One region of the Enterobacter sp. MG-EB028 genome, then DNA from elsewhere that is predicted to be linked to it. Evidence: predicted binding sites of a transcription regulator. Region 1 holds the regulator's gene; each other region holds the start of a gene.
The links. The regulator PhoB, encoded in region 1, activates phosphate uptake and scavenging genes when phosphate is short. The targets are predictions, from matches to a motif close to CTGTCATAAAACTGNCNNAT.
Positions count from the first base shown of each region.

Region 1 (2,204 bases):
GTTTTTTATGGCTTAACGTCTGCGCTTCACGCTCAACGACGCGCAGCATCATTGGCACATCTATGGTGTCATTCAGCGCAAGCGACGGCGCCGCTTCAATCTTCGAGAGCGTCAGCAGCTGTTTCACCAGCCCTTCCATACGGTGCGTTTGCTCACGCATCGTGTGCAGCGCTTTTTCACGCGGCGCGCCTTCCAGGGTTTGCTCCTGCATCATCTCCAGGTAGCCCTGCAGCACGGTCAACGGAGTGCGTAGCTCGTGGCTCACATTGGCGAAGAAGTTACGACGCGCCCCTTCCAGCTGGTGCATCTGGGTAACGTCGCGCGCCACCATCAGCCACTGGCGATCGCTGTAGGGCATAACGCGGATTTCCAGATGGCGACCGTTATTCAGCTTCAGATTGTGGGGACGGGTAAAATCACGCTTTTTCAGATACAGCGTGAACTCGGGATAACGCAGAAGGTTGAGGATGTTCTGACCATTATCGTCCGGCCAGCGCAGACCCAGCAGCTGTTGCGCCAGGCCGTTACACCAGAAGATCGTTCCTTCTTCGGTCGTCAGGATCACCGCATCCGGCAGCGACTCTGCACCGCTGCGAAAGCGTTTGATCAGGCTTCCCAGCTCGCGACGGCGCTTTTTATTACGCATCTGCATTTGGTGCAGACCGTACAGCAGCGGCTCCCAGCTGCCGCTTCCCGGCGGCGGCGTCATGCTGCGGTCAACCCACAGCCACCATGAGAGACGCAGCAGGTTCCAGAAATGCCAGACTAACAGCCCGGTGACCGCCGCCAGCAGAAACCACGGCAGATGCCCAAGAAAGGCCCCCAGAAGAAGGGCCGGAATACAGCATAAGATCAGTTCAAAGACGAGCCTTTTCCATGACAGACGTTCCAGCACGCGTCACACTCCTGTCATTGTTCAGAAACGGGTCGAGAAACGATAACCCGTGCCGCGGACCGTCTGTACCATGCGATCGTGGCCGCTCAGTTCCAGCGCTTTTCGCAGGCGGCGGATATGTACGTCAACCGTCCGGTCTTCGACATACACGTTAGTTCCCCAGACGTTATTCAGCAACTGCTCGCGGCTGTAAACGCGTTCCGGATGGGTCATAAAGAAGTGCAGGAGTTTAAATTCGGTAGGCCCCATGTCGAGGGGGTTTTCGCCGGTCATCACGCGGTGTGAGGTGGGGTCAAGGCTGAGGCCCTGCATTTCGATCACCTCTTCCACCGCCATCGGCGAAATTCGGCGCATCACGGCTTTAATGCGCGCAACCAGCTCTTTCGGGGAGAAAGGCTTGGTAATGTAATCGTCCGCGCCGGTCTCCAGACCGCGCACGCGATCCTCTTCCTCTCCGCGCGCCGTGAGCATCACAACCGGAATATCGCGGGTCAGCGCTTCACGCTTCAGGTGTTTGATAAACTGCAGTCCGGAGCCGCCGGGCAACATCCAGTCAAGCAGAATCAGATCGGGCCAGGGTTCATTCAGCTGGTTCACCGCGCTGTCATAATCTTCCGCTTCAACCGGCTGGAAGCCATTTTGTTCGAGCACGAAGCACACCATTTCACGAATTGGAGCTTCATCTTCTACGACCAGAATACGTCTCGCCATACTTTGCCCTGTCTTATCTTATTTAAGTTACAAGTTTGTAATGCGGCGCCATTATGCGTCAGTTTTATGACAGATTTATGAAAAACAGTACCACTACAAATGGCAAACTGTTGTTTTATTACAGCGGTTATTTTCCTCTCCCTGACAGTTTATAATCGCCCGCATCGTTTTTCGCCACGGATCTCCTATGCGCATACTTCACACCTCGGACTGGCATCTGGGTCAAAATTTTTACAGCAAAAGCCGTGCGGCTGAACATGAAGCGTTCCTGAACTGGCTGCTGGAAACGGCCCGGACGCACGAGGTGGACGCGATTATCGTGGCGGGTGACATCTTTGATACCGGCTCGCCCCCCAGCTATGCGCGTGAGCTGTACAACCGCTTCGTGGTCAACCTGCAGCAGACCGGCTGTCATCTGGTGATTGTTGCCGGCAACCATGATTCCGTCGCGACGCTCAATGAATCCCGCGACATCCTGGCGTTTCTCAATACCACCGTGGTCGCCAGCGCCGGGCACGCGCCCCAGATCCTGAAAAAACGCGACGGCACCCCGGGGGCGGTACTGTGCCCCATTCCGTTTTTACGGCCGCGCGACATC
Region 1 covers NZ_CP195079.1:1,062,203-1,064,406, reverse strand. Annotated here, with positions in the region: gene phoR (phosphate regulon sensor histidine kinase PhoR) at 1-895, opposite strand, end outside; gene phoB (phosphate response regulator transcription factor PhoB) at 917-1,606, opposite strand; gene sbcD (exonuclease subunit SbcD) at 1,794-2,204, shown strand, end outside.

Region 2 (2,204 bases), 440 kb from region 1:
ATGGCAATATGCAGATTATCCTCAATCGTCAGCTGAGAAAAAATCCGCCTGTCCTGCGGCACATAGCCTATTCCCGGCCCTGAACGCTCTTCTGACGCCTGGCTGAGCAAATCACGCGGCGGTGCACCCGCTTCATGCCAGATGATGGTGCCGCTATCGACGGGCACTTTTCCGGTAATGCAGTTCATGAGGGTGGTTTTGCCCATCCCCGGCAGGCCAACGACGCCTGTGCACATCCCTTGCGGAAAATCTAAATCCACGTTCCACAGCGTATGTTGGCTTCCGTAAAACTGATTCACTGCACGCAGACTCAACATCTTTCTCTCCTTAAAAATGTGTCGGTGACGCTCGTTTATGCTTCTGCAAAACCCCTGCCAGAAAGCGTAAATCGATTAAAAAAACGGCTTTTTTTAGGAATAAGCCACCGGTGAATCGTCTAAACGAACGGGGATTGCACATCGGCGGTGCTGGCGGTGTTGAATGGTGGTGCAGGACGAAAAATGGCGGAAATGTGAGCAGGATCGCACCGGTTGGTTATGAATGACTCAACTGTTTATCGTCAAAAAATAGCTATAAAAATTTTTTGTTGCCGCCTCGTGGGAAAATCCGGGAATTTGCTGAGCGGCGGTCTGCACGGGCTGGAAGCAGTTATCCACTATTCCTGTGGATAACCATGTGCATTAGAGTTAGAAAACACGCGATAAGCGAGAGAAGACGCGGCTTTCGCCCAAATTGACGCGAAACGCGGCTTTAGAAAATATCCTTTATAATTTAATTGGTTAGATAAAAGCAATTACCGTAATGAAAGTGTCACTCGTTGCCATAAAACTATCATTACCTGGCTTGACAAATGTTAAAAAAGAAAAAGTTCTGGGGATAACCCAGCCTGGCTGGTTTTTTATCTCGTCAGAGCCTAAATTTTGTTCGCTAACGCGCTAATGATTCAGCCGCTACGCTAAATATCCTGACACGCCACTGGTTTTTCATCCAGTGTTTTTTACTGGCATTCCTGGCAACAACGAGTAAAATTACTCACCTGCCGCTTATAACGTCATCAGGTCGTCGCCCATGAGTAAACCGTTCAAACTGAATTCTGCTTTCCGCCCATCAGGCGATCAGCCTGAGGCGATCCGTCGCCTTAAAGAGGGGCTGGAAGACGGGCTGGCGCACCAGACGCTGCTGGGGGTAACCGGCTCGGGCAAAACGTTTACTGTCGCGAACGTGATCGCTGACCTGCAGCGCCCCACGATGGTGCTTGCACCCAACAAAACCCTCGCGGCACAGCTTTACGGCGAGATGAAAGAGTTTTTCCCGGAAAACGCGGTGGAGTATTTCGTCTCCTACTACGATTACTACCAGCCGGAAGCCTATGTGCCGAGCTCTGACACCTTCATCGAGAAGGATGCTTCGGTGAACGAACACATCGAACAGATGCGACTGTCGGCGACCAAGGCGCTGCTTGAGCGTCGCGATGTGGTTGTGGTCGCGTCGGTTTCGGCGATTTACGGCCTGGGCGACCCGGATCTCTACCTGAAGATGATGCTGCACCTGACGCAGGGGATGATCATCGATCAGCGCGCGATTTTGCGCCGCCTGGCCGAGCTGCAATACACCCGTAACGACCAGGCGTTCCAGCGCGGGACGTTCCGCGTGCGCGGTGAGGTGATCGACATCTTCCCTGCGGAATCGGACGATATGGCGCTGCGTGTTGAGTTGTTTGACGAAGAGGTGGAGCGTTTGTCGCTGTTCGACCCGCTGACCGGGCACGTTGAGTCGGTGATCCAGCGTTTTACCATCTACCCTAAAACACACTACGTGACGCCACGCGAGCGTATCGTGCAGGCGATGGAAGAGATCAAAGTGGAGCTGGCAGAGCGCCGTAAGGTGCTTCTGGCGAACAATAAGCTGCTGGAAGAGCAGCGCCTGAGCCAGCGCACACAGTTTGATCTGGAGATGATGAACGAGCTGGGCTATTGCTCGGGTATCGAAAACTACTCGCGCTTCCTCTCTGGGCGCGGGCCGGGCGAGCCGCCGCCGACGCTGTTTGACTACCTTCCGGCAGACGGTTTGCTGGTGATCGACGAATCCCACGTCACGATCCCGCAGATCGGCGGGATGTACCGCGGTGACCGCGCGCGTAAAGAGACGCTGGTGGAGTACGGATTCCGCCTGCCGTCAGCGCTCGATAACCGTCCGATGAAGTT
Region 2 covers NZ_CP195079.1:1,499,788-1,501,991, forward strand. Annotated here, with positions in the region: gene ACR42C_RS07100 (ABC transporter ATP-binding protein) at 1-317, opposite strand, end outside; gene uvrB (excinuclease ABC subunit UvrB) at 1,069-2,204, shown strand, end outside.
Region 2: uvrB (excinuclease ABC subunit UvrB) is a predicted target of PhoB. The motif match lies at 818-837, and genes of this name have one in related genera.

Region 3 (2,204 bases), 2.2 Mb from region 1:
TGGTTGCCCACTCCGCCATCAGGCGGTAGGTCATGAGCTTGCCGCCGGTGATGGTGATAAATCCGTCCATGCCGTCGCGCTCGGCGTGATCGAGCAGCACGATCCCCCGGCTGACGTTGCGTCCGCTCGGGTCGTTGTCGCTGGCGACCAGCGGACGCACGCCCGCGTAGGCGCGGAGAATACGCGTCAGCGCCATTACCGGGGCCAATTTTTCCCCTTCCCGCAGCAGGATGTCGACCTCTTCGGCGGTCACGCGGTTGTAGTCAATTTCGCTGTAGTCGACGTGGGTTGAGGTGGTACCGATTAACGAAATGGTGTCGCCCGGGACGAGGATATCGGCGTCGGACGGCTTGCGGCAGCGGTTGATCACGTGGTTATTGATGCGGTGGTCGAGGATCAGCAGCGAGCCTTTCGCCGGGAACATGCGCACCGACAGGTCGGCATACTCCGCAATGCGCTGGCCCCAGATCCCCGCCGCGTTGACCACCACGGCGGCATACAGCTCGCTGTGCTCGTTGTACTGCGTATCAAACACCCGCACGCCGCAGATGCGATGTCCCTCGCGAATAAGCCCGGTCACTTTATGTCCGGTCAGAATGTGCGCGCCATGCTCGCGGGCATCCAGCATGTTGGCGGCGGTCAGGCGGAACGGATCGACGGTGCCGTCAGGCACTTTCACCGCGCCGATAAGCGCCGGGTTCACCGACGGCTCCAGCCGCCGCGCCAGCGCCGGGTCGACGGCCTCGGCCTGAATACCCGCTGCAGTGCAGGCGGTTATAAAGGTTGACTGAAAGGCGAGGTCATCTTCGGGAAGCGTAATAAAGAGGCCGTCGGTCGGCTCAATGCAGTGGCGGGCGATGCGCTTGAGGATCTGGTTTTCAGCGATACATTCGCGCGCGGATTCACCGTCGGTAACCGCATACCGCGCGCCGCTGTGGAGCAGGCCGTGGTTTCGTCCGGTTGCGCCCGTGGCAATATCGTGGCGCTCCAGTAGCGTGACGCTTAAGCCGCGAAGGGCGCAATCGCGTGCGATGCCGGCGCCGGTTGCGCCACCGCCAATGATAATCACATCGCTGTAGCGTGGATCGTGAATTGTCATTGCCTTTCCTCTATGTTCGTTTTTTAGCATTTAGCCACATAGATCGTGTGGTTTGTTTGATTTCGAACATAAACGCGCGAAATTCGAAACTGAAACGTGATTTCATGCGCTTTTTTGCGCATTCTGTCATATTTCTGTAACAATCTGTGCGTTGATTCACAGTAACAAACCGCATGTTTTTTTAACATCCCCGCCTCTGTAACCGGGCACGAGATGCCTGGTCATTTTTTGAAAGGCCACGGAGGCTGTTATGCTCAGTATCTTCAAACCTGCGCCACACCGGGCGCGTCTGCCAGAGGCAGAAATTGATCCGCTATACCGTCGTCTGCGTTGGCAAATTTTCCTGGGGATCTTCTTCGGGTACGCGGCGTACTACCTTGTACGTAAAAACTTTGCGCTCGCCATGCCGTATCTGGTGGAGCAGGGCTTTTCACGCGGCGATCTGGGATTCGCGCTGTCGGGGATCTCTATCGCCTACGGTTTTTCTAAATTCATCATGGGTTCCGTGTCGGATCGCTCGAATCCGCGCGTGTTCCTGCCCGCCGGTCTGATCCTGGCGGCAGCGGTCATGCTGTTCATGGGCTTTGTGCCGTGGGCGACGTCCAGCATTGCCATTATGTTTGTCCTGCTGTTCATCTGCGGCTGGTTCCAGGGGATGGGGTGGCCGCCGTGCGGGCGTACCATGGTCCACTGGTGGTCGCAGAAAGAGCGTGGCGGTATTGTATCGGTGTGGAACTGCGCGCATAACGTCGGGGGCGGGCTTCCACCTCTGCTGTTCCTGCTGGGGATGGCCTGGTTTAACGACTGGCACGCCGCGCTTTATATGCCTGCCTTTGGCGCCATTCTGGTGGCGATTATTGCCTTCGCCCTGATGCGCGATACGCCGCAGTCCTGCGGGCTGCCGCCGATTGAAGAGTACAAAAACGACTATCCGGACGATTACAGCGAGAAGCACGAAGAAGAGCTGACCGCAAAACAGATCTTCATGAAGTACGTGCTGCCGAACAAGCTGCTGTGGTACATCGCGGTAGCGAACGTGTTTGTTTACCTGCTGCGCTACGGCATTCTGGACTGGTCTCCGACCTACCTGAAAGAGGTGAAGCAC
Region 3 covers NZ_CP195079.1:3,311,396-3,313,599, reverse strand. Annotated here, with positions in the region: gene glpA (anaerobic glycerol-3-phosphate dehydrogenase subunit A) at 1-1,099, opposite strand, end outside; gene glpT (glycerol-3-phosphate transporter) at 1,350-2,204, shown strand, end outside.
Region 3: glpT (glycerol-3-phosphate transporter) is a predicted target of PhoB. The motif match lies at 1,223-1,242, and genes of this name have one in related genera.

Region 4 (2,204 bases), 680 kb from region 1:
TGAAGATAATGGCATGTTCATCTGCCCGGAATGCGCACACGAATGGAATGATGCCGAGCCAGCGCAGGATGCTGATGCGCTGGTCGTCAAAGATGCGAACGGCAATCTGCTGGCGGATGGCGACAGCGTCACCGTGGTGAAAGATCTGAAGGTGAAAGGCAGCTCTTCCATGCTGAAGATTGGTACCAAAGTGAAGAATATCCGTCTGGTTGAAGGCGATCATAATATCGACTGCAAAATTGACGGCTTCGGTCCAATGAAACTGAAATCTGAGTTCGTGAAAAAGAACTGATTTACCCGCCCGGTAGCGCTTCGCTTACCGGGCTTTCGGGAACTACACTTAACGGGCTTTTCTTACGTGAGGTAAAGATTATGCCGTTAAGTCCCTACATCTCTTTCGCCGGCAATTGTGCAGAGGCTACCGCCTTCTATCAGCAGGCCGTCGGCGCAGAACTCCTCTATAAAATAACCTTCGGCGAAATGCCAAAAAGCGATAACAGCGAAGAAGGCTGTCCGTCCGGCATGCAGTTTCCGGATTCGGCTATCGCTCACTCCAATGTCCGCATTGCGGGCAGCGATATCATGATGAGCGACGGGCTGCCGCCGGGCAGCAGCGCACAGTACGCGGGCTTCACGCTGGTGCTCGACACGCAGGATGTGTCGGAAGGCAAGCGCTGGTTCGACAACCTCGCCGATGGCGGCAATATCGAAATGGCCTGGCAGGAAACCTTTTGGGCGCACGGCTTCGGTAAGGTCACCGATAAATACGGCGTGCCGTGGATGATTAACGTCGTTAAGCAACAGCACTAATTTTCGGGCGGTGGGCGGTCTGCCTCCGCCTGTCATCAAACTCCCCTCAACTCTTCAAACTCCCGCAACCTGCACTTAACCCAAATGTCATATTGATGCGCCAGCATGAGGCCACATTTATCGTGAGGCCCAGCACATGCAAACTGTTATCCGCGTCGAGAAACTGAGCAAAACCTTCAATCACAACAAGGCGCTGCATGCCGTTGATCTGACCGTCCAGCAGGGCGACATGGTGGCGCTTCTCGGGCCGTCTGGTTCGGGAAAATCCACCCTTTTACGCCACTTAAGCGGCCTCATTACCTGCGATAAAACGCCGGAAAGCCACGTCGAGCTGCTGGGCAACACCGTGCAGCGCGCAGGGCGTCTGGCGAGCGATATTCGAAAAAGCCGCGCCCGGACGGGCTACATCTTCCAGCAGTTCAACCTGGTGAACCGTCTTACGGTGCTGGAGAACGTGCTGATTGGCGCCCTCGGCAGCACCCCGTTCTGGCGCACCTGCCTGCGCTGGTTCTCCCCATCCCAGAAGCAGGAAGCCTTACAGGCGCTGACCCGCGTCGGCATGGCGCACTTCGCCCACCAGCGCGTCTCCACCCTCTCCGGTGGACAACAGCAGCGCGTCGCCATCGCCCGCGCGCTGATGCAGAAAGCGCAAATCATTCTGGCCGACGAGCCTATCGCCTCGCTGGACCCGGAATCGGCGCGCATCGTGATGGAAACCCTGCGCGACATCAACCAGAACGACGGCATTACCGTGGTGGTCACGCTGCATCAGGTGGATTACGCCCTGCGCTACTGCGAGCGCATTGTCGCCCTGCGGCAGGGGCATGTCTTCTTTGATGGCGCGAGCCATCAGTTTGATAACGAACGTTTTGATCATCTCTACCGCAGCGTAAACCGCGTCGAAGAGCGCGCGCAGGCTGCATAACGTCCCCATAACGAGGAATGGAAATGAACTATAAAGCCGTTGCCGCGCTGGCCTTTACCAGCATGTTCAGCATCAGCACCCTGTTAAGCCCGGCGTATGCGGAAGAGCAGGAAAAAGCGCTGAATTTCGGCATTATTTCAACGGAATCACAGCAGAACCTGAAGCCTCAGTGGGAACCGTTCCTGAAAGATATGGAAACCAGGCTGGGGATCAAAGTAAACGCCTTCTTCGCCCCGGACTACGCGGGCATCATCCAGGGAATGCGCTTCAACAAAGTGGACATTGCCTGGTACGGTAACCTCTCGGCGATGGAAGCGGTGGACCGCGCCAACGGCCAGGTCTTTGCCCAGACCGTTGCGGCAGATGGCTCCCCTGGCTACTGGAGCGTGCTGATCGTTAACAAAGACAGCCCGATCAACACCCTCAACGACATGATCGCCAAACGCAAAGAGCTGACTTTTGGTAACGG
Region 4 covers NZ_CP195079.1:385,568-387,771, reverse strand. Annotated here, with positions in the region: gene ACR42C_RS01750 (zinc ribbon domain-containing protein YjdM) at 1-292, shown strand, start outside; gene yjdN (VOC family metalloprotein YjdN) at 373-810, shown strand; gene phnC (phosphonate ABC transporter ATP-binding protein) at 947-1,735, shown strand; gene phnD (phosphonate ABC transporter substrate-binding protein) at 1,759-2,204, shown strand, end outside.
Region 4: phnC (phosphonate ABC transporter ATP-binding protein) is a predicted target of PhoB. The motif match lies at 840-859, and genes of this name have one in related genera.